Regions from separate parts of the Neobacillus sp. GCM10027624 genome, predicted to be linked through region 3. Evidence: predicted binding sites of a transcription regulator. Region 3 holds the regulator's gene; each other region holds the start of a gene.
The links. Region 3 encodes Rex, which represses fermentation and respiration genes when NADH is low (regulators of the CRP and FNR family bind a similar motif). Its sites were predicted from a motif close to TTGTGAAATATTTCACAA; they were not measured.
Positions count from the first base shown of each region.

Region 1 (10,916 bases), on a different contig from region 3:
ACAGCAAATTTAAATACTTCTCGTCCGTTCATAATGATATATTCATCCTGATAAAGATGCTTTGCACCAGTACCGTCAGCACCTAATTCAAATGCCAGGATCCCGCGGTTATCTGATACAGGCGCTATAATCGCAGCACCGGCACCATCACCAAATAGAACTGCTGTATTTCGATCATTCCAATCGGTAATCTTCGAAAGTTTTTCTACCCCGACGACTAGAATATTTTTATAAACCCCTGTCTCAATAAACTGCGACCCAGTTATGATTCCATACATAAAGCCGGCGCAGGCTGCACTTACATCCATTGCCGCTGCCTTTTTTGCGCCTAATCGTTCCTGTAGGACACAGGCAACTGACGGAAACGGATGATCAGGAGTTACCGTTGCAACTAAAATCAAATCAATGTCCATTGATGTAATTCCTGCATTCTTAATCGCATTTTGTGCTGCGGCAAAAGCCATATCCGATGTATCTGTATTATCGTCGGCAATTCGGCGCTCTTCAATACCCGTCCGTGTCCGAATCCATTCATCTGAAGTATCCATTACCTTTTCTAAATCAGCATTTGTCACAATTTTTTCAGGCAAATATCTGCCCATTCCAATAATACCGGCTTTCATCACAGCCATCTCCTTTTATAAGGTAAACCCTTTTTAATAATAATTAATATCAAATATTATGACTTGGTACTAATTTTATCAAATACACCCCAATTTAATCAACTGGAAATTACACATTCATCCTCCGCTATTGTCCATACCCTTTATTTATTTAAACATATTCTAGATTATAAACAATTTTAAAGGGGGTTTTTTCAAATGGATGAAAACCTTCAGGAAGATGTTAGGGACCGTGGGAATATGTTTGATCATTTCATGTTTGGACCTGGCCAAAGGAGACAAGAACAACTTCAACCGCCGGAAACAAATTATAGTCCAAACTATATCGATTATGGTGAATTAATCGTCCATCTTGACACTTTAGTAGAGTCTACCAGAAATTTAAAACCACTGTTTCAAAAGATTTATCCTTTTATTGAACAATTCTGGAAAAAGAAATAAGCTGCCTTTTGTTGGCAGCTGATTTCTATTCGTGTTCTAATTCCTTCTTAGCTTCTTCCCAACCAAGTTCATAGGCTTCATGCATTACCTTCGTAAATAGGTTCATAAAAGGCTGAATCAAATCCATTGATAATTCTACTCCTGCCTTATCTAATTGGTCCTTTGCCTCTGGTAAGTATTTCATTGCAATTTGCATAAATTGTAAAGATTTATCTTGATTAATCATATGTATCTCCTTCTTGTGGTAATTTTCCTGTTTGTTTATATTTTTCAATTTGCTTGTTCATTTTTTGTCTAAAATCTTTGTTTACGAGAGGACTGTATTTACCTAATGTAATCACATTATCTCTAAAGTCAAATGAAAGATTACCCGATTTTAAATGATTTTCATTGTATTGTTTTGCCACTAATTCATATAATTTATCCACTTGTTGAATGGTGCTGGTTAGAACCGTATTTTCACCTAAATCCGATTGGTCCGATACATACCCAATTACATATAATCCGTGTTCCTTTACATTTTCAATCACTGGAACATTAAACCCATCTCCAGCCGGATAGACAACATCCACTCCCTTTTTCATCATATGATCAACCAACTCGATAGCTTTTTTCTCGTCATCCCAATTGCCGACATATTCAATGTCAACATTTGTATTTTTGTTTTCAGCCAAAGCCCCCTGATAAAAGCCCTCTACTTCAGGCTGCCATTCATAAGCAGCCAGTATACCTACATTATGCCTTTTTGACATATGTGCAGCAACCATCCCGCCAAAAAAACCCATTGCATGCCCTTTAAAATTCAAGCTGGTTGTATTCTTGTTTTTTGCATCACCATTAAAGCTGACAAAATGAATCTTGGGATAGTCTTTGGAAATATCATTAAAGTATTCGGCATATTCAGAACCATGTCCAAAAATTAAGTTAACCCCTTTTTGGCTAAATTCTTTAACAGCTCGTTTCACAACTGGTTCTGAATTCATCCCTTCTTTATAATAAACATCCGCATTAAACTTGGATTGAATTCGGAGCATCCCTTTAAAGCCTTTTGTCCCCCATACTTGATCATTGACTGTTTCGGGAACTAACAGCCCAACTTTCTGTAATTTGCCGGTGGACTTTGTTTCTCCACAAGCACTAAGTAAAAAAAAGCATAAAAGAATGATCCCGAAACGGTTTAGCATTAAATGCATCTCCTTCTTACAGCGCCAGACCCATAACACGTTACACAACACCATTTTAACCAATTATATTCTAACCCCTATGAAATAAAATGAAAAGATAAATTTCCTCTGTATCCATTATCTGTAAATCAATAATCCTTTGCCTTGGTTTACAGTATATTTGAATATAACTGTTGAATATGGTCGATCTGTTTTGAAAAGGAGTCATCGATAGCCGTAACACTTTTGACAGGCACCCTGACAATCTTTCGATTACCCACAATATTTCCACTTAAATCTGAATCGAGTGGTTTCCCTTCGATTTGTAAATACTCTGCACACAATTTCCAATAATTCTTTTTACCGCTTTCAAAGAAATAACTTCCGGGCTTTTTGCTCTCGATGATTTCCAACATAGCATCAAGAGCATCATCAATAAACAATGCGTCTGCCCGATCTTCCCGCTCACCTTGACCCTGAACACTTCTATTCAGATTAGTTAAAATTTTTCTTTGGAAGAGAAAGGTTTCAGGCTGCCACGGACCATAAATAGTAGGTAAATAAAAGAATTGTGTTTCGTCCGCCGGTATATTCATTTTCGTAAGAAAGTCATTAAAGATGTTTAACGTATTTGAGAATTTTGAGCTTGCAGCCAATTGGCTCGGCAGAAGTAAAACAATTAAATCTTTTCCTTCCCTTTCATTCACGTATCGAAGAATGGGCTTTGTTACAGATTTACTTTCCAAAAGATTCTCTTTATGAAGCATATAGAGGTCATAAAGAGAAATAATAACATTCGTTTTTGAGATAGGCTCGTCATTTCGTACTGCCCAATCTGTTAATAAATACTCATTAAAGTTAGCATTTCTGCCAACTTCCAGTCTTTTCTCATCAAGATAGGGTTCCTTTTGACTCTTATCCAATACAACCCCATTCACTTCTACCCCATTATTCAACAATGCCTTGCAGAAATGAAAGCTAACGAAATCGAATACATTAAAAATAACTGCCTTGTCCATAAAATCTTCCTCCCTAAAATTACCTTATTGAATCCTATGCAGATAATAAGGAATTATTTCATTTAGGGAGGAGGTGAATTAAAGGAATATTTCATATCGCTTGAAAAACTTTATAAACATTTTACCCAGCTGTTGTTTTTTTTCAGGAACAACATAACTAGGGCTAATTTCCGTTTGGCTGACAATTTGCTGAATAAGCTTCGATTGATGATAGGATTTCCCACCTGACATTACATGAATGATTTTTACAGGTATGCCAAAGTCAAGTTTAATCACACCATCCGATTGGAGAAGCTCACCTTCAAGAATTTTATGATCCTTTTTATAAGCTGCCTCTAATTCTTTCATCAATTTTTTATAGAAAAATTTATGTTCCTTCTCTTGTTCAAGATGATGCTTTAAGGAAAGAATCGGATTTAGGAGAGCCACTGACCTGAGATGGTCCTTCATTTTCTCCATTAACTTTATTGCCACAAGAGCCCCCATACCTTCTGCTAAAATATGAATCTTGTCATTCAAGATTTCATTGCGAATCACATATTGATATAATCTTTCGGCTAGTTCCACCGCTTCTTCACTGCCCCAATTTCGGCCATACAGATTTGAGGAAAAAATGGTGTACCCAGATTCTTTTAATTGGTTGATAATCGTAAGCTTTCCTTCATTCTGAACCCAGAAGCTTTTGCTTTCATCCACAAAATGCCTTTCATCACCGATTACTAAAATCCCGAAACCTGTAGGCCTTTCAGGGTAATGGATAATATTCCACTCGGTATCCAACTGAAAATTCCGGTTCTCCATCGTTATATCCCCTTTTACATAAACCCTCACCATATTGTATGTTGCTTCACATAAGTTGAAAGGGGGGTTTGCCCAATTAGCAAGGTATTCAACGTATTTTTTAGCCCATAATGGAAAAAGCGAAAATAGCGTTTATTAATTTAATATGCTATGGTAATATTAAACGAGATGAAAAACTTTTAGAGGTGAATTTTTGTGCGATATTTTTGGACTTTTTTCTGGGCATTTTTATTAGCTGAGATGTTAACGTATGTTGTCAGCTCGATGACTGGATCTGCTTTTAATTTTCAACTCGGTGCAATCTTAGGAGTAATCGTAACCATTTTAGTTTATGTTATTTCTGCAGTGATTCCGAACGAACCGGCTCAAAAACATTAAACGGTAGCAAAAGGTCATCCTTCTTTTTAGGATGACCTTTTTTCTTTACGTACTCTATGCTTTATTGAACGGATATTTCTATTTCCCTATTATCACAATCCACAAATACTTTCGAGTGATCGCGTACTTTTCCCGCAATGATCGCCCTAGCCAGCTTTGTCTCAATACTTCTCTGAATATACCGCTTTAATGGTCTTGCTCCAAAAACAGGATCAAACCCATTTTCAGCGATAAACTCTTTTGCCTCATCACTAACAGAAATTTCAATATGTTGATCCTTTAAACGATTCTCTAGTTCATTCATCATTTTCACTACAATCGTTTTGATTTCACTTAATGATAATGGTTTAAACAGAATGGTTTCATCAATTCGATTCAAAAACTCCGGTCTAAAATGAGTTCTTAATTGATTAAATACTTTATCTCTAGTAGTTTCACTTATTTCACTCTCATTTTCACTGCCCTCAAGTAAATACTGTGATCCCAGATTGGATGTCATAATCATGACTGTATTTTTAAAATCTACAGTCCTTCCTTGCGAATCAGTAATTCGCCCGTCATCAAGGGCTTGTAATAAGATATTAAAAACCTCCGGATGTGCTTTTTCAATTTCATCAAGCAAGATGACGGAATAAGGCCTTCTTCGAACAGCTTCCGTCAACTGGCCGCCTTCTTCATACCCCACATAACCAGGAGGTGCACCAATTAGCCTTGAAACAGAAAACTTCTCCATATATTCCGACATATCAATTCGAATGATTTGCTCCTCACTATCAAAGAGAGCCTCAGCTAAGGCTTTGGCTAATTCCGTTTTCCCGACACCGGTTGGGCCTAAAAATAGGAAAGAGCCAATTGGACGGTTTGGATCTTTAATCCCAGCACGAGCACGAAGTACAGCATCTGAAACCAATTGTACTGCCTCATCTTGACCTATGACTCGCTCATGTAATAAGGATTCGAGCTTTAATAGTTTTTCCCTTTCTCCTTCTACCAGTTTTGATAATGGGATTCCTGTCCATCTCGAAACAATATTTGAAATCTCCTCCCCTGTTACCTCTTCCCTTAGAAGCTTATCACTCTTTTCAGCTGCGGTTTCCAACCCCTTTAGTTCCTTTTCGGCTGATGGAATAAGTCCATGGCGAAGTTCTGCAGCTTTGTTTAAATCATAACGGTCCTCTGCCTGCTGAAGTTCACGGCGAAGTTTTTCAATTTGCTCCCGCTTCTCTTGGAGCTTTTGGATGCTTTGCTTTTCAAGAAGCCATTTTGCTTTCATGGCATCTGCCTGTTCCTTAAGTTCCGCTAGCTCTTTTAAAAGAATTTCCAGTCTTTGTTTACTTGCTTCATCCTGTTCCTTTCTTAAAGCAGCCTCTTCAATTTCTAACTGCATGACCCTGCGTGTAACCTCATCCAGTTCTGTTGGCATCGAGTCGATTTCCGTTCGAATCAGTGCACATGCCTCATCTACCAAATCAATCGCCTTATCAGGTAAAAATCGGTCCGTTATATAGCGATCTGATAAGGTTGCGGCTGCAACCAGTGCATGGTCATGGATTTTCACACCATGATGAACCTCAAAACGTTCTTTTAACCCTCTTAATATCGAGATGGTATCTTCCACATCTGGCTCCTGAACAAGAACCTGTTGAAATCTTCTTTCAAGAGCAGGGTCTTTTTCAATATACTTTCGATGTTCATCAAGTGTAGTCGCACCAATACAATGCAGTTCTCCACGTGCTAGCATTGGTTTTAACATATTCCCCGCATCCATTGCTCCTTCCGTTTTACCAGCGCCGACAATTGTATGAATTTCATCAATAAACAAGAGAATTTGTCCTTCACTTTTTTTTACTTCATTTAAAACTGCTTTCAGTCTTTCCTCAAATTCTCCCCTGAATTTTGCACCGGCAATTAAAGCACTCATATCCAATGAGAAAATCGTTTTATCTTTTAGACCTTCAGGAACATCCTTTCTTACAATCCTTTGCGCCAGCCCTTCAACGATCGCCGTTTTTCCTACTCCGGGCTCACCAATTAAAACCGGATTATTTTTCGTTTTTCTTGATAAAATTCGAATAACATTACGAATTTCTGCATCCCTGCCAATTACCGGGTCCATTTTGCCAGCTTTTACCTCCGCTACTAAGTCTCTGCCGTATTTTTTTAAAGCATCGTACCCTGCCTCAGGATTTTGTGAAGTCACTCGTTGGTTCCCCCTTATTTCTTTAATTGCCTCCATAATATCTTCTGGTGTTTTACCTAATGCTTTTATCATTTTTTTTAAGTTGCTTTCATTTGAATAGGCAGCAGCGAGCAATACATGTTCAACTGATAAATATTCATCTGAAAATTTTGAAGCAAAATCATCCGCCTCTGCAAATAGCCTTTGCAGCAATCGCGTGATGAAAAGTTTTCCTTGTTCTGCCCCTCCCCCGGTAACCTGCGGTTTTTTTGCAAGCTCTTGCATAAATTTTTCTTCCACCTGCTGCGGCAACAATCCGATTTTTTCCATTATAGTAACGACCAGACTATCTTCCTGGCTCATTAGTGATATAAATAAATGAGGTTCATCCACCTCTTGATGATGATGTTTTATGGCAATTGTTTGCGCATTGAGTAAACCAGTTTGCAAACGTTCTGTCATTTGATTTAAATCCATACTCCCACCTCATTTGACCTTTTTTGACCTTTAATTATATTATATCCGATTCCTGATTAATTACAAATTTTGCACATGAGAAAAGCCATCCTTTTTGGATGACTTTTTCATTGTTTTATGGTTTCCGCTGATAGGTCCAATGGCGGTTATCATTTGACGTTTCAGGGAATGCATCTCCTGCTTTTAACTTAATCTTTTTGGGATTTACAACATTATCTCCCGTTTCGCCTACCTCAAGATATACTCCATTGTTTGGCGCCTTTTGTCCTGATTTAAATTGGCGATTTTGTCCCATCCAAATCCCTCCTTATCGAGTACAGTATTATTGTTTCCAAATATAACGTAACCATTAGAGGAATTTCCTTCATACACTTTCCATTTTCCGACATTATTTCCCAAGTAATATTCGGCATTTTTTTTAGTTTATGACGATTGTATGAATTTATTCTACAGTTATTGCTAAATTTTCTTTGTAATCAATATAATTATAGTATAAACTTGCGATTCGATTCGCCCCCTTTAAGGTGGTTATGGATATGAAGTCATTAAATGACATTCCCTTTATGCTAGATGAACTTTCAAAATTGTTCCATCATACTCGTAAAATGGAAAAGGGCTCTTTTCTTTTCCAAGAAGGTTCTACGGCCAATGAACTATATATGATCCAAAGCGGAATAGTACAATTAACGAAAATAATCCCTGATGGACGTGAACTTACCTTAAGAATGTGTTCGAGAGGAGAATTGGTTGGAGAACTTGATTTATTTACCCCATCCCCGTCCTATCTATTAAGTTCCCGCGTGGTAGAGAGCGGAGAGGTGGCGGTAATTATGAAGGATGTTCTGGAAGAAAAACTTTCGACAAATCTTCCGCTTTCCTTAGAATTTATGAAATGGATGAGTAAGCAATATCGAAAAACGCAGACAAAATTCCGTGATCTCGTCCTTCACGGTAAAAAAGGTGCATTATATTCTACTCTTATAAGAATTACGAATAGTTATGGAATTAAAACGAGTAACGGAATTTTAATTGAATTACCGTTAACGAATCAGGATCTCGCCAATTTTTGTGGTACATCCCGTGAAGTGGTGAATCGTTTACTTAGCGAACTGCGAAAAAATGGGATTATTTCGGTGAATAAAGGGTCGATTACTGTCCATGACCTTAATTATTTAAAGACTGAAATTGATTGTGAGGATTGTCCGATAGACATATGTAAAATAGACTAAAAAATCGGTCGAGTAGACCGATTTTTTATTTTAGGATCATCAATTGTATAGTCATGACCATAAAAAAGATTGCCGAATTAATGATTTCATAAATACCGATTTGTTTTGGTGATAATGATTTTCCATAAAAAAGAATCGAGCGAATAAGGCTCGGTATATAGGCTATTGCCGTAATCCAAAAACCGGATATGACCCAAACCGCAGGTATTAGGATATGATAAACCCATGATATCCATTTAAAATGCATATTTCGTTTTTCCCGAATCATTGTTTTTACATAAAACGTACAACCGATAAAAAACAAAACAGAGGATAAGAAGAGCAAGACGGAATGAGCCGTTATCACCCCAAGCCCTAGATAACTGGTAGCTAAACCGGCAATGGAAAAAGCAAAAATAGCACTAAAATCATTCATTAAAGCCCGGTCTTTATTCTTCGTTGAAAAAATGGCATTAATGATAAAAAACGGAACCATTAAAAGACCGAAATGAACGATGGAAAGTCGTTTAAGAAGTGGAAACAGCAAGAATAAAATAGCAGGAATCATGTAAAAAAGGGTCCATTTTGTATAAAAAGAAAGCTTCTTCTTTTTAAATAAAAGCAACATCGGATAGGTCCCTAGATATAATAAAATCCAGCCAATAAAAAAGGGAATGTCCTGCCATAAAAATCCCCCATTTATCACTCCTAGCCAAAATGGAATGATGGCCATCGCCCACGCACCATGCTGTTTTGGTAAAAATAGCTTCATTTCATTCACTCCTATTCCCTTGGCTTATCCTAAATATAAGATAGAAGAACCAGAAAATATGTGAAACAAATCACAGATCTACCGAGAAAATTGTGAAAAAAAATTCACTTTTACCCATCGTAAAGCGACGAGGAGGCTCCCCGGAACGCCCACGAACCGCTTGCGCCTGGAGCGGAAATCAACACTTTTGATAAAAGAGAGACAAAAAGAAGGCCTAGGCCTCCTTTTTTATTAGTAATTCTGCAATTTTATTTACAGCTGTTTTATCGTGAATAGAAAAGTGAATCATATCTTCTTGTTGATCTAAAATTGGTTTTATTGTTCCATCCCAATATAGAACAATTTTTACATTTTGCACCATTTCTAACAATGAGAGATCCGCTTTATCTCTTATAATCAAAAGCTTTGGATAATGCTGATATTTATGCCCCTCAATTAAGATGACATCTGGCTGTAAATTTTTTAAAAGTTCAATTTGCTTTTCAAGTGGTGTTACTGTGTTTTCCACTTGAAGCAGCAATCTCCCCTCTCCTTCGACAATGGAAGCAGCTGCTCCAGCATCAATATGCCTAGAAGAATCTTTTCCGGATAATACAGTCGGCTTTCCACCATGGCCATGATGTTTAATCGTAACGGTTTTGCGGTTTCGTAATGTTAAAGCTTCAATAAGCTGAAGAATTAAAGTCGTTTTCCCACTATTTTGAAAGCCAACGATTTGAAAAATAACTGGCGTTACCAAGGCCACTCACTTCCGGTTTGATCTTCTAATATAAGGACATCGACCACATTGCCCGCCTCAAAACCCCTTGTGCCACCAGGCAGCACCATTAAAGAATTTGCACCAGCAAGACTTGTCACGATATTGGACTTATCTGTCCCGCTAGGCGATACTGTCAGCCTGCCTTCATTAATTTGCACAGTGCTTCGAACAAAACGGGTAAATGGATTTGGTTTTGGAAAATTTGCCAGGAGTTCAGCCTTTTCTTTTCTTAGATGCGGTTGAGTTGAAAACAACATCCTACGAATAATCGGCCTCGTAAATAATTCAAAGCCTACATAACAAGCTGAAGGATTTCCCGAGAGACCAAAAAGAATTTTACCTTGAAATTTAGCAACGGTTGTCACACTCCCTGGCCTCATTGCCACCTTATTAAATAAAACCTCGGCTCCCAACTTTTGATAGATTTCCGGAAGATAATCAAAATCACCAACCGACACTCCACCAGTTGTGATGAGTAAATCGACCTTTTCTAAAGCATTTTTCACTGCATTAAAGCATGTATCAAAATCATCAGGAAGCTTGCCATAATAATGAGCTATTCCTCCGGCTCTTTCAATTTGGGCAACAATCATATGGGAATTGCTGTTGCGGATTTTTCCCGGTTCCAACGGTTCATTTACCTCCAAAAGCTCCGTTCCAGTTGCAAATAACCCAATAACAGGTTTTTTTGCGACCGGAACCTCACTATAACCAAAGGTTGCAAGGATGGCTTGTACACCAGGATTAATATATGTACCTTTTTTTACTAGGGTTTCCCCGGCTTTTGTGTCTTCACCTCGAAATGACACATTATCCCCCTTATTAAGCTTGCGCTTAATGGACATAAAAGGTTTACCATTCTTTTCGAAGCTATTTGTCAGCTCAAGCATAACAACTGCATCAGCCCCATTCGGCATCATTGCACCGGTCATAATCCTGACTGCTTGAAATTCATTCACGGTTTGACTGGATACATGTCCTGCTCCAATATGGTCAATGACTTCAAAATCAACAGAGTGGTCAAGCGAGGCATCCTTTGTATCAATTGAACGCACTGCGAAGCCATCATATGGTGACCTGTCAAAGTGCGGGACA
Region 1 is NZ_JBHTHD010000022.1:9,623-20,538, forward strand. It holds gene ACFQZ9_RS26445 (beta-ketoacyl-ACP synthase III) at 1-623, opposite strand, end outside; gene ACFQZ9_RS26450 (hypothetical protein) at 822-1,064, shown strand; gene ACFQZ9_RS26455 (ComZ family protein) at 1,090-1,287, opposite strand; gene ACFQZ9_RS26460 (BMP family ABC transporter substrate-binding protein) at 1,283-2,248, opposite strand; gene ACFQZ9_RS26465 (hypothetical protein) at 2,398-3,246, opposite strand; gene ACFQZ9_RS26470 (lipase family protein) at 3,325-4,047, opposite strand; gene ACFQZ9_RS26475 (YjzD family protein) at 4,243-4,425, shown strand; gene clpB (ATP-dependent Clp protease ATP-binding subunit) at 4,487-7,081, opposite strand; gene ACFQZ9_RS26485 (YjzC family protein) at 7,197-7,376, opposite strand; gene ACFQZ9_RS26490 (Crp/Fnr family transcriptional regulator) at 7,645-8,310, shown strand; gene ACFQZ9_RS26495 (YwiC-like family protein) at 8,336-9,061, opposite strand; gene mobB (P-loop NTPase family protein) at 9,276-9,806, opposite strand; gene ACFQZ9_RS26505 (molybdopterin molybdotransferase MoeA) at 9,794-10,916, opposite strand, start outside.
Region 1: ACFQZ9_RS26495 (YwiC-like family protein) is a predicted target of Rex. The motif match lies at 9,120-9,137, and genes of this name have one in related genera.

Region 2 (10,916 bases), on a different contig from region 3:
GCTGACCAGATTGATGGAAAATGAAGTTCGTGAAAATACACTGTACACGATTGAAGAGGCTCTATTAGAAAATGATGTATTTTTCAACGCAATCGCCCAGTTTTCCCAAGTCTCACTAGGTTCTGAAAAACAAATCATTTCTAAGCATCCAACCTTAATTAAACAGGGAAGAAAGCTGCTTGATACCTTGCAAAAGCTTGAAGAAGAACTCGTGTTTGAAAGTGAATTATTTGTTATAAATGAATATGATTTAAAAATAGTTGAGGAATACCTTGAGCAAATCACTTATTCCCTTTCACTTTTTCTTAAGGAAATGAACGGGATTACATGGTTTGAAGAAAATATGGGTGAACGGACACTTGTGATTATGCCGAAAATGGTGGAAGAGGTATTAAGGGATGAAGTATTCTCACAAAAACTTCCATTTGTTTTTTCTTCCGCAACCTTATCCAATCAAAAATCATTTGACTATATAGCTAATAGTCTTGGGATTCATGATTTTCTATCCTTTTCTGTTTCTTCTCCTTTCAACTATGAGGAATTGATGGAGATTTATCTTCCGAGGTTTGAAAAAGAAAGAATAACAGATAAAGTGGAGTACTTAACAAAGAAAATGATTGAATCAGAAGGTCGTACACTTATTCTCTTGAACAATAAAAATGATCTGGCATTACTTAAGGGAAAATTGGCAGACACTCTCCCATATCCTATATATTTCGAAGGTGATGAAGAAATCAGCACACTTGTATCGAAATTTCAAAATGAGGAAAATTCCATCCTTTGCTCAATCCATCTATGGGAAGGGCTTGATATTCCTGGACGATCCTTAGAGAATGTTATGATTTTTTCGCTGCCGTTTCCGCCGAATGACCCCGTCTTCATTGCGAAGAGGGATGGTGTGCAAAAGGCATTTGAAGAAATTGATTTACCTTATATGCTTCTCAGGCTCCGTCAGGGAATTGGAAGGTTAATTCGAAGTGAAAATGACCGGGGAACAGTTCATATTTTGCTTGAAAATGATATAGGATCCAATATTTTAGAAAAAATAAAAGAGATACTGCCTGTAGGGGCTAAAGAAGTGTAAACGAAAAGGGTCACGCTACGTGACCCTTTTAAAATTATCTTCCTAGCAGTCTAAGACCTTCCGGTGTCATTTTTTCCGGGCTCCAGGCTGGTGTCCAAACTAGGTCTACGTCAACATTTCTTGTTTCCTCGATTCCTTCTACACAATAACGAACACCCGTTGTAATACTGTCATGCAGTGGGCATCCTGGTGTTGTTAAGGTCATGGTTATTTTAACATCCCCTTCACCTGAAACATCTAAATCATAAATTAAGCCAAGATCTACAACATTAATATTAAGTTCAGGGTCATAAACATTTTTTAGCTCGTTAAGAATTTTTTCTTTTAAATTCATGATAAACACCTCACTATTTTTTTAGGACGCTAATAATACTGATTGCAATAATAATTAAAACTACGGATAAAATGAATTGTCCAATCGTAAAGAGAAGCGTAATTTTAAAGGTTAATGCAGAAAAAACAATCAAAACTCCGAGAATAAAAAATGAAAATAGCGGCGGAACAAGTTTTTCATTCATCATCTCTTTCAATGTTGGAACCGATTGTTTGCCCATTTCCTTGCTATATTTAAAAGTCCACCAAAGGAATGGAACAATCTTAAATAAATAACCGACAATGCTTAATACAATCCAGAGCATGATATAAGCATAGACGAGCGGTCCAATAACCGAGCTGAAGGAATGAGTCCAGACAAGAATGAATGCAGCTAAATGAATGATATTGCCGAACAGAATCGCGGCTAACGCAAATGAAAATGGTGTATCTAATTTTTTCTTTAATCTTTTTTTGACAATGATTCGTATATGCCAGCTAAAGATGGAAAAGCCCACAAGCAGTAGGAATAGACCAAGCTTTACAAGGAGGCCCCAACCGGTTAAAAATGCGATTAATGTAACAAGGAGACCGGCTGCGTAAAATCCATAAACATATCTAGCCTGGATCATAGGAAAACCATGGGATAATGAAAACATTGGCACCATTTTATAGGAAAAACCAAAAATCAACAGGGTAAACCATCCTGTAACCCCCATTAACAAATGACTTTTAAAAACAGCTTGATAGGTTCCTGCGCCACTGCCGGTCTTAAGGAAATAAACTAATGTAATACCCATGGAAATAGTCATGAATAAACAAAATAATGCTGTACCAACAAAAGCAGTCAGGATGTTTGGCTTAGTTTGTTTTTTTAAAGTCATCATCATTTGAAATAAGAACATTAATATTCCAATCAGGGTAAGAATTCCAGGAATAATAGCATTTTGGGGTGATGAATAGAGCAAACCGGCAAAGCCAATAATTCCAAAAGCTGTAACAAAAAACTGTAAGAATCCAAATTTTTCATTCCAGATGTTTGTTAAGAAAGCAACCGGTACAAGCTGATACATCGCTCCCATTGCTACCATTAATGCCCAGCCTAAAACTAGTATATGTGCTGCCGACCAGATGGCAGGGATCCGAAAACTGCCTCCTATAAGTAAATCTCCATTAAATAAAAGGACAATTTGTGATAATACTAAGGCAATTAAACTAAAGAAAATAAACGAAAAGGGAAGCTTAACATTGGTCTCACTCCCCATATTTTGTGGAAGCATCATTTACACCTTCTTATCGGAAGATTTCAATTTTAAAACTTCCGTCGTCTTGTTGTTCAGTTCTTTGATTGTATCCAAGTTCCTCTAATTGCTCATATAGAAACATTGGTCTGCGGTCATTAATGATCGTCAAAACTTCATGATCAGGCAGTGTCTCTAATGCAGCAAGTGTTCGCATCATTGGTTGTGGCGGTTCTAAACCGCGGTTGTCTAAAATCATTTTATATCACCCTTCATTCGTATTACTTTGGATTCTTTATAAATGTTACCTTCCAGTGATCTTCGGCAATTTCTACCGCCTCATGGCTAAAGCCTTTTGTTTTTAATACCGCGAATAATGGGACTGGTTTAAAGGTTGCATGAAGAATGAAAATATCATTTTCTTTTAAATCCTTAATCGCCCCCATAATTTTTTGAAAGGGCTCCAGTTTATTTTTTAAATCCTCACGTACATCAAGTTCAACAATTCTTTGTTCCATCACGAAACAACTCCCTTTTCATTATATATAGTAGAAACTTACGAAAGCATTCAATTAATAGAATAGTTCCTGTTTAAGTGATTCTCGGTTAATGAAATAATAGCCGTCATCATCAAGAAAAATGAATTCTTTCTTTTTTAATTGATTGATGGTTCTGCTGACGGTTTCTCTGGAGGTTCCAATCATATTGGCAAGCTCACGGTTGGTAAATTGCGTTGTCAGCTTAAATTGGTCATCAATTTTTTCACCATTTGATTTGCAGAGCCTAATTAATAGTAAAACAATTTGTTCATAGGTATTATGAAGTATTTGCTCTTCCAGTCGATTTTGCAGGTCCACTATCTTCTCTCCAAGAACTTTAAATAGTTTAATACAAAGCTCAGGATAAGAAATTAAAATCTCCTCGAATTTATCAATTGGGATGACAATTAGGTTAGCATCCTCCATAATCTCTGCGTGAGCCGGGAAAGTGCCCTTTCGAAAGAAGCCTGCGTGTGGGAACATTTCTCCCGGTTCGAGAACGGAGACGATTTGTTCCTTACCGGAAAAATCCGTTTTATAAATTTTTACTTTTCCGCTGTGGATAAAGAATACCCGGTCCATCGGATCATCCTGCATAAATACATACATTTTATGCTTATAGAAACGAGCCTGGGCAATCTCAACAAAAGGTGCCAGCTCAGCGGCCGTCAGCTCTTTAAAAATTGGGACAGCAGAAAGCCTCTTTATAATGTCTTCTTGCTTCAATTAACATCACCTTCGTATTAGTAATTCAATATAGCCCCATTTTAACAGTGGTTTCACAACAAATATGTGACCTCCGTCATAGGTAAGTGAAATTTTATTGAAAATAATTCTCAATGTGACAACTTTGTGAAAACAACACACGAATGTGAGAAATAACACCATGTGTGTGATTTCCTTCACACTATGATTTTTTCATAACTATTACAATTCGATATGTAATTGAAACAAGAGAGGATGAGAGAAAGTGGAAATACAGCGGGGAACGCCTACAAAGGTAAAAACTAATAAAAACGGAATGTTAAAATCCGTTTTAATTACAGTTATTTTAGTAAGTTTTACTGTATTACTTTGTGGTGGGTACTGGATTTTTAAAGAGCAAGCACCGAGACCATTGGAGGTTACCAATCAAAAGGGTGATGTTCTCTTTACTAAGGCTACAATCATGGGTGGTCAGGCAGTTTGGCAAAAATATGGTTTGATGGATTACGGTACAGTATTAGGGCACGGATCATATATGGGTCCAGACTATACAGCTGAATCTTTAAAGATTTATACAGAAGGAATGCAGGACTTTAAAGCAAATGAACAGTATGGTAAAAAGTTTTCTAGTCTAAGTGTAGATGAAAAATCTGCGATTAAAAATGCTGTAATAAAAGAAATGCGTAAAAATCGTTATGATAGCAGTAAAGAATCATTAAATTTAACAGATGCACAAGCTTTTGGACTTGAAAGAGTAAGAGCTTACTATAAGAATATTTTCACAAAAGGCGATCACTGGGGATTAAAAGCAAATCTAATTAAAGATAGTGATATGCCGAAAAATGACCGTGCCTATGTTGCAAAAGGCGATCAAATTAAGCAGATTTCTGATTTCTTCTTCTGGACAGCATGGCTTTCAAGTACGGTTCGTCCTGGGGATAAAATTACTTATACTAATAACTGGCCATATTATGAAGATGCCGGTAACCATTTATCTTTCTCGGCTGTTTGGTGGAGCGGCGCAAGTGTAACAATCTTTGTCTTGATGGTCGGAATTATCCTATTTGTTTTCTATCGTTATCAATTCAGTATGCAAGAGGCATATAAGGAAGGGAATTTCCCTAAAATTGATTTGCGAAAAATACCGGTAACAAACTCACAAGTAAAATCAGGAAAGTACTTTGTTATTGTTTCAATTCTTTTCTTTGTACAATGTATGTTTGGGGCATTGCTAGCCCACTATTATATCGAACCAGACAGTTTCTTCGGTATAAAATGGATTCATGATATCCTGCCATTTAATATTTCTAAAGGATATCACTTACAATTGGCGATCTTCTGGATTGCAACTGCATGGTTAGGTATGGGCATTTACGTAGCGCCACTTGTGGGTGGATACGAGCCTAAAAAACAAGGTCTTTTGGTAGACATTCTTTTCTGGGCACTAGTTGTTCTTGTTGGCGGAAGTATGGTCGGAGAATGGCTTGGTGCAAACGGATACTTAGGTAATGAGTGGTTCTTATTAGGTCATGCAGGCTGGGAGTATATTGAATTAGGCCGTTTGTGGCAGCTAATCCTCATTGTCGGTATGTTAATTTGGTTATTTATTGTTTATCGAGGAATTAAAGCTGGTCTTAAAAAAGAAACGGACAAAGGCGGTTTAATCCACCTATTATTCTACTCCGCTATTGCGGTACCAGCATTCTATATCTTTGCACTATTTATTAATCCGGATACAAGCTTTACCTTTGCTGATTACTGGCGCTGGTGGATTATCCATTTATGGGTTGAGGCAATTTTTGAAGTATTTGCAGTAGTTGTCATTGGTTTCCTATTAGTTCAAGTAGGATTAGTAACGAAAAAATCAACAGTCAGACAGCTATATTTCCAATTAATCTTACTCTTAGGCAGTGGTGTAATTGGAATTGGCCACCATTACTATTATAATGGTTCGGCAGAAGTTTGGCTTGCACTTGGTGCTGTATTCTCAGCATTGGAAGTTATTCCATTAACTTTGTTAATTCTTGAAGCATATGAACAATATAAAATGATGCGTTCCGGCGGCGTTGACTTCCCGTACAAAGCTTCCTTCTGGTTCTTAATCTCTGTTGCGATTTGGAACTTGGTGGGTGCAGGTGTTCTTGGGTTCCTAATCAACCTGCCAGCAGTCAGCTATTTCGAACACGGTCAGTTCTTAACTCCTACTCACGGCCATGCTTCGATGATGGGCGTTTACGGAATGTTTGCAATTGCATTACTTCTATATTCTTTAAGAAATATCGTCAAACCAGAAGTATGGAAAGATAAGTGGCTAAAAGTCAGCTGTATCCTTTTAAATATTGGATTGGCAGGAATGGTCTTCTTCTCCTTACTTCCAGTAGGTTTCATTCAAATCAAGAAAGCATTCTATCATGGATATGCAGCAAGCCGTTCATCTTCCTTCTTAAAAGATGAACTAGTTAAAACACTTTTAACCTGGCGTGCTGTCCCAGATACAATCTTCTTAATCGGTGTGGTTATTCTGATGGTATTCTGTGTGAAGTGTCTATTCAATCTGCGCAAGCCTACACACAAGGAAGAAGAAAAACTTCCAGTTAAAGATTTAACACTTGATGAAGAGTAATAAGGAAGAGAAAGGTTCGCAAAGCTTAGTCTTGCGGATCTTTATCTTTTTTTACTTCTGATTCATAGCAGTCATAACAATAAATCTCTTTATCTTTTGTATGGATTCCGTTAAAAAAACCATCTAAGCAATAGATTTCCTTATTACAGCACTTACAAGTTCCAACTAATTCCCTCATTCTAAGTTCCTCCTAATAAATTTTTTTATTTTGTAAAATATCATGTTTAGGGTGTGATACCTCTCACTAGGTTGTTAAAAAATATTTCTTATAATATAAGAGAAGTTAACAAATTAATAGGAGTGAAAATGATGCAAACTTTTGCTAAAGTCATCCATGTTCCTGATTATCCACCACGTGAAAAACATCCAACGATTTTAAATGGATTTGATGAATTAAAATCAGGAGAATTTATGCAAATTGTGAATGACCATGACCCAAGACCGCTTCAATATCAATTTATGATGGAGAGAACCGACCAATTTACTTGGGAATACCTTGAAGAAGGTCCCGATACTTGGAGAGTCGCGATCGGTAAAAAATAATTTTTTGTGCCAAGGGGATTCAGCCCCATAAAGCATACCCTCTTTAAACATTTTACTTGACTAATATTTATTTTCCATGAAACATCTCTAACTCCCTATAGATTTATTTTACAACAGAATTTTATTTCTGTTGTTTTTTTTTGCCATTTTAAAAGGGCAAAAAAAACTCTTTTTCAGAAAAATATGATAAAATTTATTCATTGTTAAGAGGGGGGTTCTAAATGAGCGTTCAGACAGCGAGACTGGAAAAAGAATTTTTAGACTATGTGAAAAAAATAGCTGCTTATAATGAGGCTCTTGGCTTAATTTATTGGGATTTGCGTACTGGAGCTCCGAAGCAGGCTGTAGAGCAAAGGTCAGAAGTGATTGGGATGCTTTCCTCAGAAGTGTTTAAAATGTCAATATCGGAGGAAATGGCTGCGTATATAGCAAATTTATCGAGGATCAAAATATCCGACTCAACCAAAAAAATTCTCGAGGAATGCAAAAAAGAATATGAGCGAAATAAGAAAATTCCTGCAGAAGAATATAAAGAGTATGTCATTCTTCAATCAAAGGCAGAAAGTGTTTGGGAAGAAGCGAGGGAAAATGCTGATTTCGCCATGTTTAGCCCTTACTTGGAAAAGATCGTCTCAATGACAAAGAAGTTTGTAGGGTATTGGGGAACAAAACAGAAGGTCTATGATCAACTGTTAGATTTATATGAGCCTGGGGTTACTGTGGAAGTGTTAGACAGGGTATTTGGCGAGCTTCGCAGTAAAATTATCCCATTGGTCAAACAAGTATCGGAAACCTCAAATAAGCCGCAAACAGATTTTCTCTTTAACCATTTTAATAAAGAAAACCAGCGTCTGTTTAGTTTAGAGGTTTTAAAAAAAATGGGCTACAACTTTGAGGCAGGGAGATTAGATGAAACCATCCATCCATTTGCAATAGGATTAAATCCCGGTGATGTACGTGTGACAACCAGGTATGATGAATTCGATTTCCGTACCGCTGTTTTCGGAACGATTCATGAAGGCGGTCATGCATTATATGAACAAAATATTTCCAAAAAGTTAATTGGAACACCTTTATGTTCAGGTACTTCAATGGGAATTCACGAATCACAATCTCTTTTTTATGAAAATATCGTCGGAAGAAGTTTACCATTCTGGAAGTATCAATACGAGCTGTTAAAGAAATATGCGGATGGTCAGTTTGATGATGTCTCAATTGAGGATTTCTATCGTGCCATTAATGAATCCAAACCTTCCTTTATTCGAATCGAGGCGGATGAATTGACCTACCCGTTACATATCATTATCCGCTATGAAATAGAAAAAAAATTATTTAATGATGAAATAAAGGTTAGTGACTTGCCAACAGTATGGAACGATTTATATGAAGAGTTTTTAGGAATCAGGCCGGAAAATGATGCAGAGGGAGTCCTGCAAGATGTTCATTGGGCTGGGGGAAGTTTTGGCTATTTTCCTTCCTATGCATTAGGGTATATGTATGCTGCACAATTTAAAAATAAAATGCTCGAAGACCTTCCAACCTTCGATCAACTTCTTGAAAAAGGAGAGTTATTGCCTGTTCAAGAGTGGCTGACAAAGAATATTCATCAATATGGTAAATTGAAGAAGCCGCTTGAAATCCTGAAAGATGTGACCGGTGAAGGCCTTAATCCATCCTATTTAATTGATTATCTCTATCAAAAATACGGAGAAGTGTATCAGTTATCATGAAGAAAATCTTTCCGATTTTATTAGTAGCGATCAGTGCGGCACTTTGGGGAATTATTGCTATTTTTGTAAGAGGATTAGATGCCTTCGGTTTTACTTCAATGGAAATTGTGACAATCAGGGTTGTAACTGCAGCGGTTTTGTTAGGAATCACTGGTTTAGTAAAATATCCCGCGCAAATGAAAATTAAATGGAAGGACGCTTGGTTATTTGTAGGGACAGGTGTCTGCAGTATCGTGCTCTTTAATTGGTGTTATTTTTCATCTATTCAACAAATGAATCTTTCTCTGGCGGTTATCTTATTGTATACAGCCCCGGCATTTGTCACGGTTCTTTCCTGGTTAATTCTTAAGGAAAAACTGAATGCTGCTAAACTTGTTTCAGTAGCAGGGACGATTTTGGGGTGTGTATTGGTTGCAGGAAGTAACCTTAATGAAACAACATCTTTTAGTGCGGCAGGATTACTGACAGGACTGGGCGCAGGTTTCGGCTATGCTTTATACACCATATTTGGAAAATTTGCGTTAAATAAATATACACCGTTCACTGTTACTCTATATACCTTTATTGTCGCGTCTATTGCGCTAGTTCCGGTTACGGGCCTTTGGAATAAGGGAAGCATTCTTTTCAGTGGAGAGGTTATTTATTATGGACTAGGGTTAGGATTATTTCCTACCGTGGTGGCGTATTTATTGTATACAAAAGGGTTGGAAAAAATAGATAGCAGTAAAGCATCCATTATTGCAACTGTAGAGCCGGTTGTGGCAACCTTATTAGGCGTTTTTCTTTATAAAGAAGGCTTTGCGTTCATTCAATTTATTGGTTCTTTCTTTATCCTTTTATCTGTATTACTGGTGAACCTGCCAAAAAACCCGCTCGTTAAAACGCAAAATGAAAAGGCTTCAATCACATAGATTGAAGCCTTAAAGCTTACCAGGTTTTATATCCTTTCGATCCCGGTGGTGCGTTCTGTATGATATCGATAAATGGAATTGTGTAAGCGAAAAGAATGAGAACTGCAAGCATTCCAAGCCACAATTTCCAGTTTTCGAATACCATTGGTGCTTTTTCTTCAAGATTTTCTGCTTCACCAACAGGGAATTCTTCTTCTCCTTTTGGGGCAAAGAAGGCAAGATTAATGAAAATGATTAATACTAAGATGATTCCTAAGAAAAGAATGGTTCCACCAACAGCTTGGGCAATTTGATATGGAATCCATTCAGCTGCCTGCTTGGCACCATTGTAGGTTGAAAACGCTGAACGTCTTGGACCGCCAAGAAGACCTTGTATATGCATAGCACCTGACATAAAGACCATTCCAATAAACCAAACCCAGCCTTGGATAATCGCTAATTTGTTCATGGCCTTGGTTAATTTACGGCCGGTTAAGTGCGGAACAAGCCAGTAAGAAATTCCAAAGAACGTTAACACCACTGATGTGGCCGCAGTTAAATGGAAGTGTCCTGTAACCCAGATGGTATTATGAACTACTTGGTCCATTTGGTTAGATGCGTTAATAATACCACCCGCACCGGCTGGAATAAACGAAGCCATTCCGATAAAAGGTACGGTGAACCGTGCATCATTCCAAGGAAGAACCCGGAACCAGCCGAAAAGGCCAGTAGCGCCTTTAGAACGCCCATATCTTTCAAAAGTTGCGAATAAAGAAAAGGCGGTCATTAATGAAGGAATAACAACCATAAAGGTTAAAACAACTTGAATAAATTTCCACGCTGGATCAATTCCCGGCTCTGTTAATTGGTGGTGAAAGCCAACAGGAATGGAGAAGAGCAGGAATAAAATAAACGATAACCTTGCTAAAGAATCTGAGAAAATTTTGCCGCCAATAATTTTTGGAATAATTGCATACCAGCACATGTAAGCAGGAAGCAGCCAGAAATAAACAAGCGGGTGGCCAAAATACCAGAATAATGTACGGCTTACGAGAACATCTACCGTATCAACTAATCCTAAAGACCAAGGTAGTAATTGGAACAATACTGTCGCAGCAACACCCAGTGTAGCGACAATCCACATAACTGTATTAATGACTGCCATAAAGCTTAACAGTGGGCTTGGTTTACCTGGATTGTTTTTCCGCCATTTTGCATAGGTCATAATTTGCGCTGCACCATCAATCCA
Region 2 is NZ_JBHTHD010000011.1:648,613-659,528, forward strand. It holds gene ACFQZ9_RS19620 (ATP-dependent DNA helicase) at 1-1,084, shown strand, start outside; gene ACFQZ9_RS19625 (metal-sulfur cluster assembly factor) at 1,119-1,418, opposite strand; gene ACFQZ9_RS19630 (hypothetical protein) at 1,432-2,676, opposite strand; gene ACFQZ9_RS19635 (DUF2249 domain-containing protein) at 2,690-2,896, opposite strand; gene ACFQZ9_RS19640 (DUF2249 domain-containing protein) at 2,919-3,155, opposite strand; gene ACFQZ9_RS19645 (Crp/Fnr family transcriptional regulator) at 3,210-3,902, opposite strand; gene ACFQZ9_RS19650 (nitric-oxide reductase large subunit) at 4,198-6,504, shown strand; gene ACFQZ9_RS19655 (hypothetical protein) at 6,530-6,682, opposite strand; gene ACFQZ9_RS19660 (DUF2249 domain-containing protein) at 6,814-7,047, shown strand; gene ACFQZ9_RS19665 (carboxypeptidase M32) at 7,269-8,777, shown strand; gene ACFQZ9_RS19670 (DMT family transporter) at 8,774-9,688, shown strand; gene ACFQZ9_RS19675 (b(o/a)3-type cytochrome-c oxidase subunit 1) at 9,705-10,916, opposite strand, start outside.
Region 2: ACFQZ9_RS19650 (nitric-oxide reductase large subunit) is a predicted target of Rex. The motif match lies at 4,067-4,084, and genes of this name have one in related genera.

Region 3 (10,916 bases):
CTGCGATTGCAGCAGGGTCAGCCATTTGTTCTTCAAGCTGCCTCAAACTTTTTTCCATCGCGCGCAATGATTCAAATACAGTCAGCATTTCTTCCCAAATGGACAAATTAGACTCTAATCCTGTATTTTGCGCTAAATACCCAATGGTCACTTCTTTTGGCTTGATGATTTCTCCGCCATCATGTGACAGGTGTCCAGCAATAATCTTTAACAACGTCGACTTTCCCGCACCGTTTCGTCCAACTAAAGCGACACGGTCCCGTGTTTGTAATTCTAGTTTTATATTCGATAAAATAAGGTCAGCACCATAATATTTTGCTAATTGATTCACTTGCAATAAAATCATTGTTTTTTCACCTCTATTACATAGAACTAGTGTACCGTATTCCTAGAGTGTCGGCAATAAAACGCAGGCCGCAAAGGGCGCATCTGCCGAAAATGTTGGGAAAATGTTAAAAATATAAGAATGATTCGCTCAAAGTTTCACACACATAGACTGAAAAATAGTGTATGATTTGAAAGGAGGAATTTTTTATATGGCAGAATTTACTCACTTTAATGAAGAGGGCAGAGCGAAAATGGTGGACGTTAGTGATAAACCGGAAACTGCCCGCACCGCATTAGCTCATTCCAGTATTACCGTCAGTAAAGAAATATTTGGTAAAATTACCCACAATGAGATGAAAAAAGGAGATGTCCTGGCAGTCGCACAGGTTGCTGGTATTATGGCGGCCAAAAAGACATGGGACATTATACCGATGTGTCATCCGATTCCATTAACAGGGGTGAATATTTCTTTTTCCTGGGAACCTGATCAGCAAGAGATGTATAAATTAGGTATTGCCGTATCCGTTAAAACAAAAGGGAATACAGGTGTTGAAATGGAAGCGCTAACAGCTGCATCTGCTTGTGCGCTGACCGTTTATGATATGTGTAAAGCAATTGATAAGGGCATGGTGATTGGACCGACTTATTTAGTAGAAAAAACCGGCGGCAAAAACGGCGATTTTAAAAGAACTAATGTTTTTTAAAACATGAACGAAACTATTTATGCGGGGGTGCAGGAGGAATATGACAAACGAAACAATGAAAATTCCACAAGCAACAGCAAAGCGACTACCCTTATATTATCGATTTATTCAAAATCTGTATGCTTCAGGGAAACAAAGAGTTTCCTCAGCAGAATTAAGTGAAGCGGTAAAAGTGGATTCAGCAACAATCCGCAGGGATTTTTCCTATTTTGGCGCCCTTGGGAAAAAAGGTTATGGCTACAATGTGAATTATTTATTGACCTTTTTCCGAAAGACATTGGACCAGGATGAATTAACAAAGGTTGCGTTAATCGGCGTTGGTAATCTTGGAACAGCATTTTTAAACTATAATTTTTTAAAAAATAATAATACAAAAATTACGTGCGCCTTTGATGTAGACCCGAATAAAATGGGTACAACCATCGGTGATGTCCCAGTCTATCATATGGATGATTTGGAGAAGTATATTACAGAGGAAAATATTCAGGTTGCGATTCTAACCGTTCCGGCTCCGGTGGCGCAGATCATTACGGATCGGCTTGTGAGTGCTGAGGTGAAAGGAATCTTAAATTTCACACCCGCCCGTTTAAATATACCATCTTCCATCAGGGTTCATCACATCGACCTTGCTGTAGAGCTTCAATCACTTGTTTACTTTTTAAAGCATTACCCAACAGCGGAAATTGCAGAATAAATTTGAGAATCAACCTTTCCATAAAAATGGGAAGGTTTTTTTATTTGATAAAACAAAGCCACCTTTACAACGTAACAGTGTTATGTTACATTAAGAATAAGAAAGGGGCCATTACAATGAACGAGGAGTTAATATCGAAAAAAGAGTTATTGGAATTAGCAGGAATCTCCTATGGGCAGCTGTATAGGTGGAAACGGAAGGACTTGATCCCGGAGGATTGGTTTATCCGGAAATCAACGTTTACCGGACAGGAAACCTTTTTTCCAAAAGAAAAAATCTTAGATCGAATCAATAAAATTCAAACGATGAAAGAAAATCTATCACTGGATGAACTTGCCGATATGTTTTCTCCCAATATATCTGACTTAAATTTAACTAAAGATGATTTAATAAGGCGTAACATTGTTTCAGAAACGGTTATAAATTTTTACTTAGAGAATGAAAATGGCAGTTTACAATTTAATTTTTCAAGAATGCTTGAAGTGTTTGTGTTAGAAAAGCTGTTGCAATCAGGTCAAATTAATCTCGAAGAAGGAAAAATGGTACTCCAGGTGTTAAAGGATCAAACATCAATGATCAAGCAAAAAAGTGCCGAACTGGTGATTACGAGAAAGTTGGGGGTATCCTCCTGTCTTTTGTTAATCAATACAGAGTCCTTTCATTTTGAACGAGGAATGAAAATTGTTGCTCAGCTGTCGCTAATGGCCTGTATGGAAGAAGTGAAATCGAAATTATTATAAAGGAGAATGGGAATGGAGATGCAAAAAAAGGGGGACCTGGTTATAAATGGCTTCGGGGCATCGAATGGCGGACAGTTTCATCAGGTAACACTCAACGGAAAGGGAACGGTAAACAGCGATGTCGAATGTAAGGGATTTGAATGTAATGGAACAGGGACGGTCAAGGGGAACATCCACACTGAAACGGCCAAAATTAATGGGATGGCCAAAATAGGTGGAACCGTTGCGGCTAAAGACCTTTCTATTGATGGCACTGCAAAGATTGGAAAAAACCTATTAGTTGAAAAACTTAAGGTTTCAGGAAAAGCTTCTGTTGGCGGCAAAGTTAAAGCAGAAGAAATAAAGGTAAAAGGTAAGCTGACAGTGGAAGAGGATTGTGAGGCAGAACTTTTCAATGCTGAATCGATGTTTACGATTGGCGGCCTGTTAAATGCGGATGAAGTGGATATTAAGATTTTTGGAGAGTGCCAGGCGAAGGAAATTGGCGGGCAATCGATTGTTGTGAAATATAAGCCGTCTTGGCTGGGATTATTTAAATCTCTTTTTCAAACTCAATTAAGGGTGGAAATCATTGAGGGTGATACGATCCACCTTGAAAATACGAAGGCTGCGGTAGTGCGGGGAAACCATGTAACCATTGGCCAAAATTGTCAAATTGACGTTGTCGAATATACAGATGAACTTTCTATTGATTCAAGTGCTGTTGTGGGCGAAAGCAAAAAAATGTAATGAGGGGGGATAAGGGAGATGAAAAGTAAAGAAAATCTGATTATTAACGGCTCAGGGAGCTATCCCGGCGGAAGATATGATAAAATCAGTGTCCGAGGCGAGGGTACGATCGTTGATGATGTTGAAGCTTCCGTGTTTAAGGTTTATGGAACAACGGAGGTTGCGGAAAATCTCAAAACAGGTTCGATGAAGGTTTTAGGTGAGGCAGAGGTAAAAGGGAATGCCCAGTTAGAAGATTTGCTGGTAATGGGTACAATGGAAATTGGCGGCAAAGCTTATTTGAAAAAAATAAAAATCCTGGGAACACTTGAGGTTGGAGAAGACCTTAATGGTGATACAGCCAATATTAAAGGCAGTATTGCAGTTGCGGGCGATGTTGAATATGAAACGTTCGATTCAAGTGGCGGGTTTGAAATCAAAGGGTTATTAAATGCTGATACGATTAAAATTTCTTTACGGTTCGGGGAAAGCCGTGCGGAGGAAATCGGCGGCGGGAAAATCACGATAAAAAGAAAAAGAAACTCTCTTTTACCTTTTGTAGGTGAGGAAGGTAGCCTTATAGCAAAGGTGGTTGAAGGAGACGACCTTTATTTAGAAAATACGAAGGCGGAAACTGTGAGAGGAAATACGGTTAAAATTGGCCCCGGCTGTATAATCGGATTGGTAGAGTATAAAGATGATTTTATACAAGATTCAAATGCAACAGTAAAAACGTCGAAGAAGATTTAAAGGAGAATGGGATGGTAGCGAAAAATAGTAAATTAGGATTTGTGGTCGCCGGTCTGCTGCTCGGAATTTTGATGGCTTCAATGGATAATACCATTGTTGTAACGGCAATGCCAACGATTGTCGGCGACCTCGGAGGGCTTGAGAACTTTGTATGGGTGGTATCCGCCTATATGGTAGCGGAGATGGCAGGGATGCCGATATTCGGTAAATTGTCGGATATGTATGGTCGAAAAAGGTTTTTTATCATGGGGTTGATTTTGTTTATGGCTGGTTCGATTTTATGTGGGACAGCAGAAACAATTACCCAACTAAGTGTGTATCGCGCGATTCAGGGAGTCGGCGGCGGTGCACTTGTACCGATTGCGTTTACTATTATGTTTGACTTGTTTCCTCCTGAAAGGCGCGGGAAAATGGGCGGACTGTTCGGAGCAGTTTTTGGTCTCTCCAGTATTTTCGGACCCCTGTTAGGGGCGTATATTACCGACCATATTAGCTGGCATTGGATTTTCTATATCAATTTGCCGCTTGGGATTCTCTCGTTTATTTTTATCATTGCCTTCTATAAGGAATCTCCCATTCATCAAAAGCAGGCAATTGATTGGTGGGGCGCCGTTACATTGATTGGTGCCGTTGTCTGCTTGATGTTTGCTCTTGAGCTTGGGGGACAGAAATATGATTGGAATTCAAGTACGATCATAAGTTTATTTATCGGATTTGCGGTCCTATTTCTCATCTTTTTGTTTGTGGAGACGAGGGCAAAGGATCCAATTATATCGTTCACCATGTTCCGGCATCGCCTTTTTGCCGGTAGTACGCTAGTTGGTTTATTTTATGGAGCTGCATTTATGGCAGCAACTGTTTATATACCAATTTTTGTCCAAGGCGTTTATGGCGGAAGTGCTACAAATTCAGGGTTAATCCTCTTGCCGATGATGCTTGGGTCGGTGGTAACGGCACAAGTCGGTGGTTTTTTAACTACAAAGTTAAGCTACCGCAATATCATGTTTTTATCCGGTGTGATTTTAATAGCAGGGATATTATTATTAAGCACCTTAACCGTTGATACAAGCAGATGGGTACTTACCCTTTATATGGTTATCATTGGTTTTGGGGTGGGATTTTCTTTCTCCGTGTTAAGCATGGCGGCGATTCATCCGTTTGGAATGATGCAGAGGGGCTCTGCAACCTCTACAAGCAACTTTATCCGTTCCTTGGGGATGACGATTGGAATTACGATTTTTGGTACGATTCAGCGGAATAGCTTTAAAGGAAATCTAGAAGATGCTTTTGTTGGAATGGGACCAATGCCAAAAGACGGATTTGGTGATTCACGTGCATTATTGCAAGAGCAGGCACGAAGTCACATACCGCCGCAAATTTTAGAAAAAATCACCGAGGCCCTCTCAAGCTCTATTGTTCAAACCTTTACATGGGCTCTCGTCCCGGCTGGAATAGCGTTTCTTCTCATTTTTACAATGGGGAAAGAACGGATGGTGTTGAAAAAGGAAGTTGGCGCAGAAAGAGAAATTTGAGGAGTAATCGATACGCAGATAAATGGGGGAGGAACGCAGATAAAATGGCGCTTATCGCAGATAAATCGTTGACTATCGCAGATAAAGTTCATCTTATCGCAGATAAAAATTTTCTGCCGGAAAAAAGCTATCGAAATTACTAGTTTATTCAAGGAAAAGTCTATTTTCTATTAAAAAAAGTTGTCCCAAACATAATTTGGGGCAACTTTTTTTATTTTTTCAACTGATCCTTATACTTCATATAAAAGAAAAATAACTTAAGGCTGGAGCCGAAATCAAATGTGGCTAATATGACAAGCAGATAGCTAAAAAATCCCCAGCCATTTTGATTTACATCATGAATGGCGAAATATGTAAATAAACTTCCGAGCAGGAAGTAAATCACGCTGGAAAACAAAGGTGAACGTCTCATAAAAATCCTCCGATAAAGTTTTGCATCGACTCTGCATCCCGGATTAATCTTTCAATATCGTCTTTGTAAGCGGACTGAACAATGACAACCATTGTATTCATTGTCACATGAGCAAAAATCGGTACTAAGATATGTTTTGTTTTTACATAAAGAAAAGCGAAAGTAAAGCCCATTGCGGAATAAAGGAGAATATGCTCCAGTTCCATATGCGCTAAAGCAAAAATAACCGAGCTAATGATGGCCGATATAAAAAAGTTAAAACGTTTATGCAATGTGCCAAAAAGAATCTTTCGAAACACTATTTCTTCAAGAATCGGGCCGAAAATAGAACTGACCAGGATGGCAAGCGGGAACTCCTCAATAATATGGATAATATCCTTTGTGTTCTCTGAGCCCATTTCGACACCAATCAACCGTTCAATATTTGCTGCGATCGCTTGCGCAAAGAGTGCTAAGAAGACACCAAAAAATGCCCAAATAATCGAGAGACCCAAAGAGGTTCCTCTTTCGTTCCTATTGTTCCTCATTTCTTTCCGTAAAATAATAAGCGTAATAATAAGTGCTAAGGTAAAGCTGATCACCAGCCAAACGGGGACTGCAAGCCTCCCGTTGATCCCGGATAATTTAAAGCCGTACATTAGTAATGGGACTCCTGCAAGACTTGAAAACTGCATGGCAATATAAACAATTAAGATTATCCAATATTCCCGTTTCAACTAATTCTCTCCTTTTAACATCCACTCAAAGATTTTCTGTGTATTCTTCATTCTACTCTTAAAACCAGTCTTGTTTCAATTTAGAAACTTTTTAAAAAGAAATGTATAGATTTCCATTGGTATCATATACTTGTAAGGTTGTACAAAAAAGCTTTCATTTTTATATTTTTTTATGAAAAAATATATACATCAAACTTGCAAAAGATTGTCAAATTCATTATTATAATAATTGTGTTAGCACTCATGTATGAGGAGTGCTAATAATGTCAGAATTACATATATTTTTGAGGAGGTTGTTTGATTTGTTAAGACCATTAGGTGATCGCATTGTCATTGAGCTTGTTGAATCAGAAGAAAAAACTGCAAGCGGTATTGTTTTACCAGACTCAGCTAAAGAAAAGCCTCAGGAAGGAAAAGTTGTTGCCGTAGGTACTGGCCGTGTGCTTGAAAATGGCGAGCGTGTAGCACTTGAAGTTTCTGTAGGCGATCGTATTATCTTCTCAAAGTATGCTGGTACAGAAGTGAAATACCAGGGTACAGAATATTTATTACTACGTGAAAGCGATGTCCTTGCTGTTATCGGCGAATAAGGAAAATTAAAAAATATAAGTTTTAAAAATTTAGAGGAGGTTTTTTGAACAATGGCTAAAGAGATTATGTTTAGTGAAGAAGCGCGCCGCGCAATGCTTCGTGGTGTAGATACACTTGCAAATGCAGTAAAAGTAACTCTTGGACCTAAAGGACGCAACGTGGTACTTGAGAAAAAATTTGGTTCACCTTTAATCACCAATGACGGTGTAACCATCGCTAAAGAAATCGAATTAGAAGATGCATTCGAAAACATGGGTGCAAAGCTTGTTGCTGAAGTAGCAAGCAAAACAAATGATGTTGCCGGTGACGGTACAACTACTGCAACAGTTCTTGCTCAAGCGATGATTCGCGAAGGCTTAAAGAACGTAACTGCAGGTGCCAACCCAATGGGAATCCGTAAAGGGATTGAAAAAGCAGTTGCTGCGGCAGTTGGTGAGTTAAAATCAATTTCAAAACAAATTGAAGGCAAAGAGTCTATCGCACAAGTAGCCGCTATTTCTTCCGATGATACTGAAGTGGGTCAGTTAATCGCTGAAGCAATGGAGCGCGTTGGCAACGACGGCGTTATCACTATTGAAGAATCAAAAGGATTCACAACTGAGCTAGATGTTGTAGAAGGTATGCAATTTGACCGTGGATATGTTTCAGCTTACATGGTAACCAATACCGATAAAATGGAAGCTGTATTAGAAAATCCATATATCTTAATCACTGATAAGAAAATCTCCAGCATTCAAGAAATCTTACCAGTTCTTGAGCAAGTGGTTCAACAAGGTAAGCCATTATTATTGATTGCTGAAGATATTGAAGGTGAAGCATTATCTACATTAGTAGTGAACAAGCTTCGCGGAACATTCAATGCAGTTGCTGTTAAGGCTCCTGGCTTTGGTGACCGTCGTAAAGCAATGCTTGAAGATATCGCTGCATTAACTGGCGGTGAAGTAATCACTGAAGAACTTGGCCGCGATCTTAAAACTGCAACTATCACATCTTTAGGACGTGCTTCTAAAGTTGTTGTGACAAAAGAAAACACAACAATCGTTGAAGGTGCTGGTTCAACTGAGGAAATCCAAGCTCGTGTGAACCAAATCCGTGTACAATTAGAAGAAACGACTTCTGAATTTGACCGTGAAAAATTACAAGAGCGCTTAGCTAAATTAGCTGGCGGTGTAGCAGTAATCAAAGTTGGTGCTGCAACTGAAACAGAATTAAAAGAGCGTAAGCTTCGTATCGAGGATGCTTTGAATGCGACTCGTGCAGCTGTTGAAGAAGGTATCGTATCCGGTGGTGGTGTTGCCCTTCTAAATGTATACAGCAAAGTAGCTGAGATCCAAGCAGAAGGCGATATCGCTACAGGTATCAACATCGTATTACGTGCGATGGAAGAGCCAGTTCGTACTATCGCTCAAAATGCAGGACTTGAAGGATCAGTTATCGTTGATCGCTTAAAGCGTGAAGCAGTAGGCACAGGCTTCAATGCTGCTACTGGCGAGTGGGTAAACATGATTGAAGCTGGTATCGTTGACCCAACGAAAGTAACTCGTTCTGCACTTCAAAACGCAGCATCTGTTGCAGCTATGTTCTTAACAACTGAAGCAGTTGTTGCTGACAAGCCAGAACCAGCTCCTGCAATGCCTGACATGGGCGGCATGGGTGGAATGGGCGGCATGATGTAAGGCTTTTGAGCCTTTCATCTGAGAAATAGTTATAGCTATTTTTCTCCCTTTTGAGAAGTAGTCATGTAAATAATTTATATCAATAGCAAAAACCTCTTCCTATAAAATTTAGGGAGTGGTTTTTTGTGTTGTTAAAATTTGCGTATTCAAGATGTGCCCACAGCTAACACAATATTCTACTATATCGGTGAAAGTTTGCTACGAAGATTTTTATCGGCATTAAAAAAGGATCTTTAATTGGAAGACCCTTTGAACTATTTATTTACTTTAAGCATTTGTAATTGATGATGGTTTATATTTTGTTAAACTACTTTAATTTCCTCAAATTCAATAAAAAACCAAAGACTAATCCCTGTATAATGGACAACATAGGAAGCCCAAACTGGAATCAATAATATTCCAAAAAAGATGAGTATGATGGCCTTTACGTATTTTCCATTTAATAACTGACCAAACCAAGGAAGAACAAGGCCCCAAATAATTTTTTATAGGGATTCATTGCGTTAATTCTGTATTAATTTGTCATGGTCGACTGCTTGCGGAGGTTCCTCCATCCAGCCGTGTTTAATCATAATGTTGGCTCCATCTTCGACATACAGCGCGACTTCTGGGATCAATGACATATATTTAAGTCCTAAATCTCTCCTTAGACTTGCTGCTAATGACGTTCCATAATATCCAATTCCTGCTGCAACCATGGTGGTAACATGAAACATCATTAATTTATCTGAAAAAATACTTGCGGTTGTATCTAAAACAGCCGAACCTAAACTTATAGGGGCAGGGAGATTCTCCTTGGTTAAAAAATTGCTAAATATATCTACATATTTTTGGGAAAGCTCTTTCCCTCTTAAAAAATACTGTTTTACATCTTCATTTTGAGCAGTCTGAGCAAAGCCCGTTACTATTTCTTTACCGATAGCATTTATTAGAGTATTTAAGTATAAATGAGTGATTTCTAGTGAATTAATAGACCTCTTTTTCCCAAAAAAACCGGTTAAATAATATTGTTTTTCTACAAAATCCACCTTATCAGGAATAGGTATTGAAGGAGGTTTTACATAAATCCCTTGTTTTAGCATTAAATCGCGTGTTCTGTCCTGCAATTCAACCCCTTTATTCAGTATGCGCTTATGAAAAGTAACAACATCTGGACGTGTCGCAACTGTTAGTGCCGCACTGCTGGCTGTCATTGCAAATACAGCCATTTGACTTAGATGCTTTAAGAAAAATGTATCTGTAAAAAGTTTTGGAGCTTTTGTATTGACATCTTGTTCCGTAAATCCAATGGGTATCGGGAAATTCTCTTTTTGAAACAGTTCCTGCAAGATAGAAACATTCTCTTTTGTTGTATCGAGGGTCCACTCAATAATAGGGCGTATTTCTTTATCCTCTACTTTTTCTAAGAAATAGCTGTCGATACAAACAGCTATTGTATCGCCTATGTATTGAGTCCATAAACCAGCCATTTCCGCAGCAGTTAAAGGAATATTTGTTTTATCTTCCATTAGAACAACCTCCTGTTTTCAATTAATACATCATAGAATAATATCTCCTGAATAGTGGAAAATATAAATGAACAACCTATCTAATTCATCGAATGAAAAATGTAGGGAAATCTCTCTCAAGGCTTCCCCCCTAATCAAACCGTATGTGCCCTATTAAGGCATACTACAAATATTTAAGGTCCGCTTTAACTGAAGCAGCTCATTCTGTAAAAGGATCTAAAAACTATCTCGGAGCACTATCGCACCTACGTGTAGAAAGTTGATGTTAAGTGGTTGTTTCTACTATGGTGACCGCTATAAACTATATGGGCGGCATGTTGTAATAAATATTATAAAACCTTTTAATAGAAAGGTTTTAAGTCAATAAAGGTTTCTTTGTCTTCCTTTATAAATTGACAAGTGAGTGCATAGAAAGAAAAAATGCCCTACAACAGAAGGCTTTTCATCAGTTTACTAAATTGGTGAGAGGCCTTTCTTCCATTCTACATAAATAATTCCACTACGATTAAATAAATCTCTTCAAAAGTATTTTAGTTTCCATTTCAAGTCACTTTTAAA
Region 3 is NZ_JBHTHD010000020.1:5,470-16,385, forward strand. It holds gene ACFQZ9_RS26095 (ABC-F family ATP-binding cassette domain-containing protein) at 1-346, opposite strand, end outside; gene moaC (cyclic pyranopterin monophosphate synthase MoaC) at 537-1,031, shown strand; gene ACFQZ9_RS26105 (redox-sensing transcriptional repressor Rex) at 1,072-1,725, shown strand; gene ACFQZ9_RS26110 (YhbD family protein) at 1,842-2,465, shown strand; gene ACFQZ9_RS26115 (polymer-forming cytoskeletal protein) at 2,478-3,194, shown strand; gene ACFQZ9_RS26120 (cytoplasmic protein) at 3,213-3,923, shown strand; gene ACFQZ9_RS26125 (MDR family MFS transporter) at 3,935-5,455, shown strand; gene ACFQZ9_RS26130 (YdiK family protein) at 5,667-5,867, opposite strand; gene ACFQZ9_RS26135 (CPBP family intramembrane glutamic endopeptidase) at 5,864-6,583, opposite strand; gene groES (co-chaperone GroES) at 6,886-7,173, shown strand; gene groL (chaperonin GroEL) at 7,225-8,850, shown strand; gene ACFQZ9_RS26150 (DUF3231 family protein) at 9,354-10,358, opposite strand.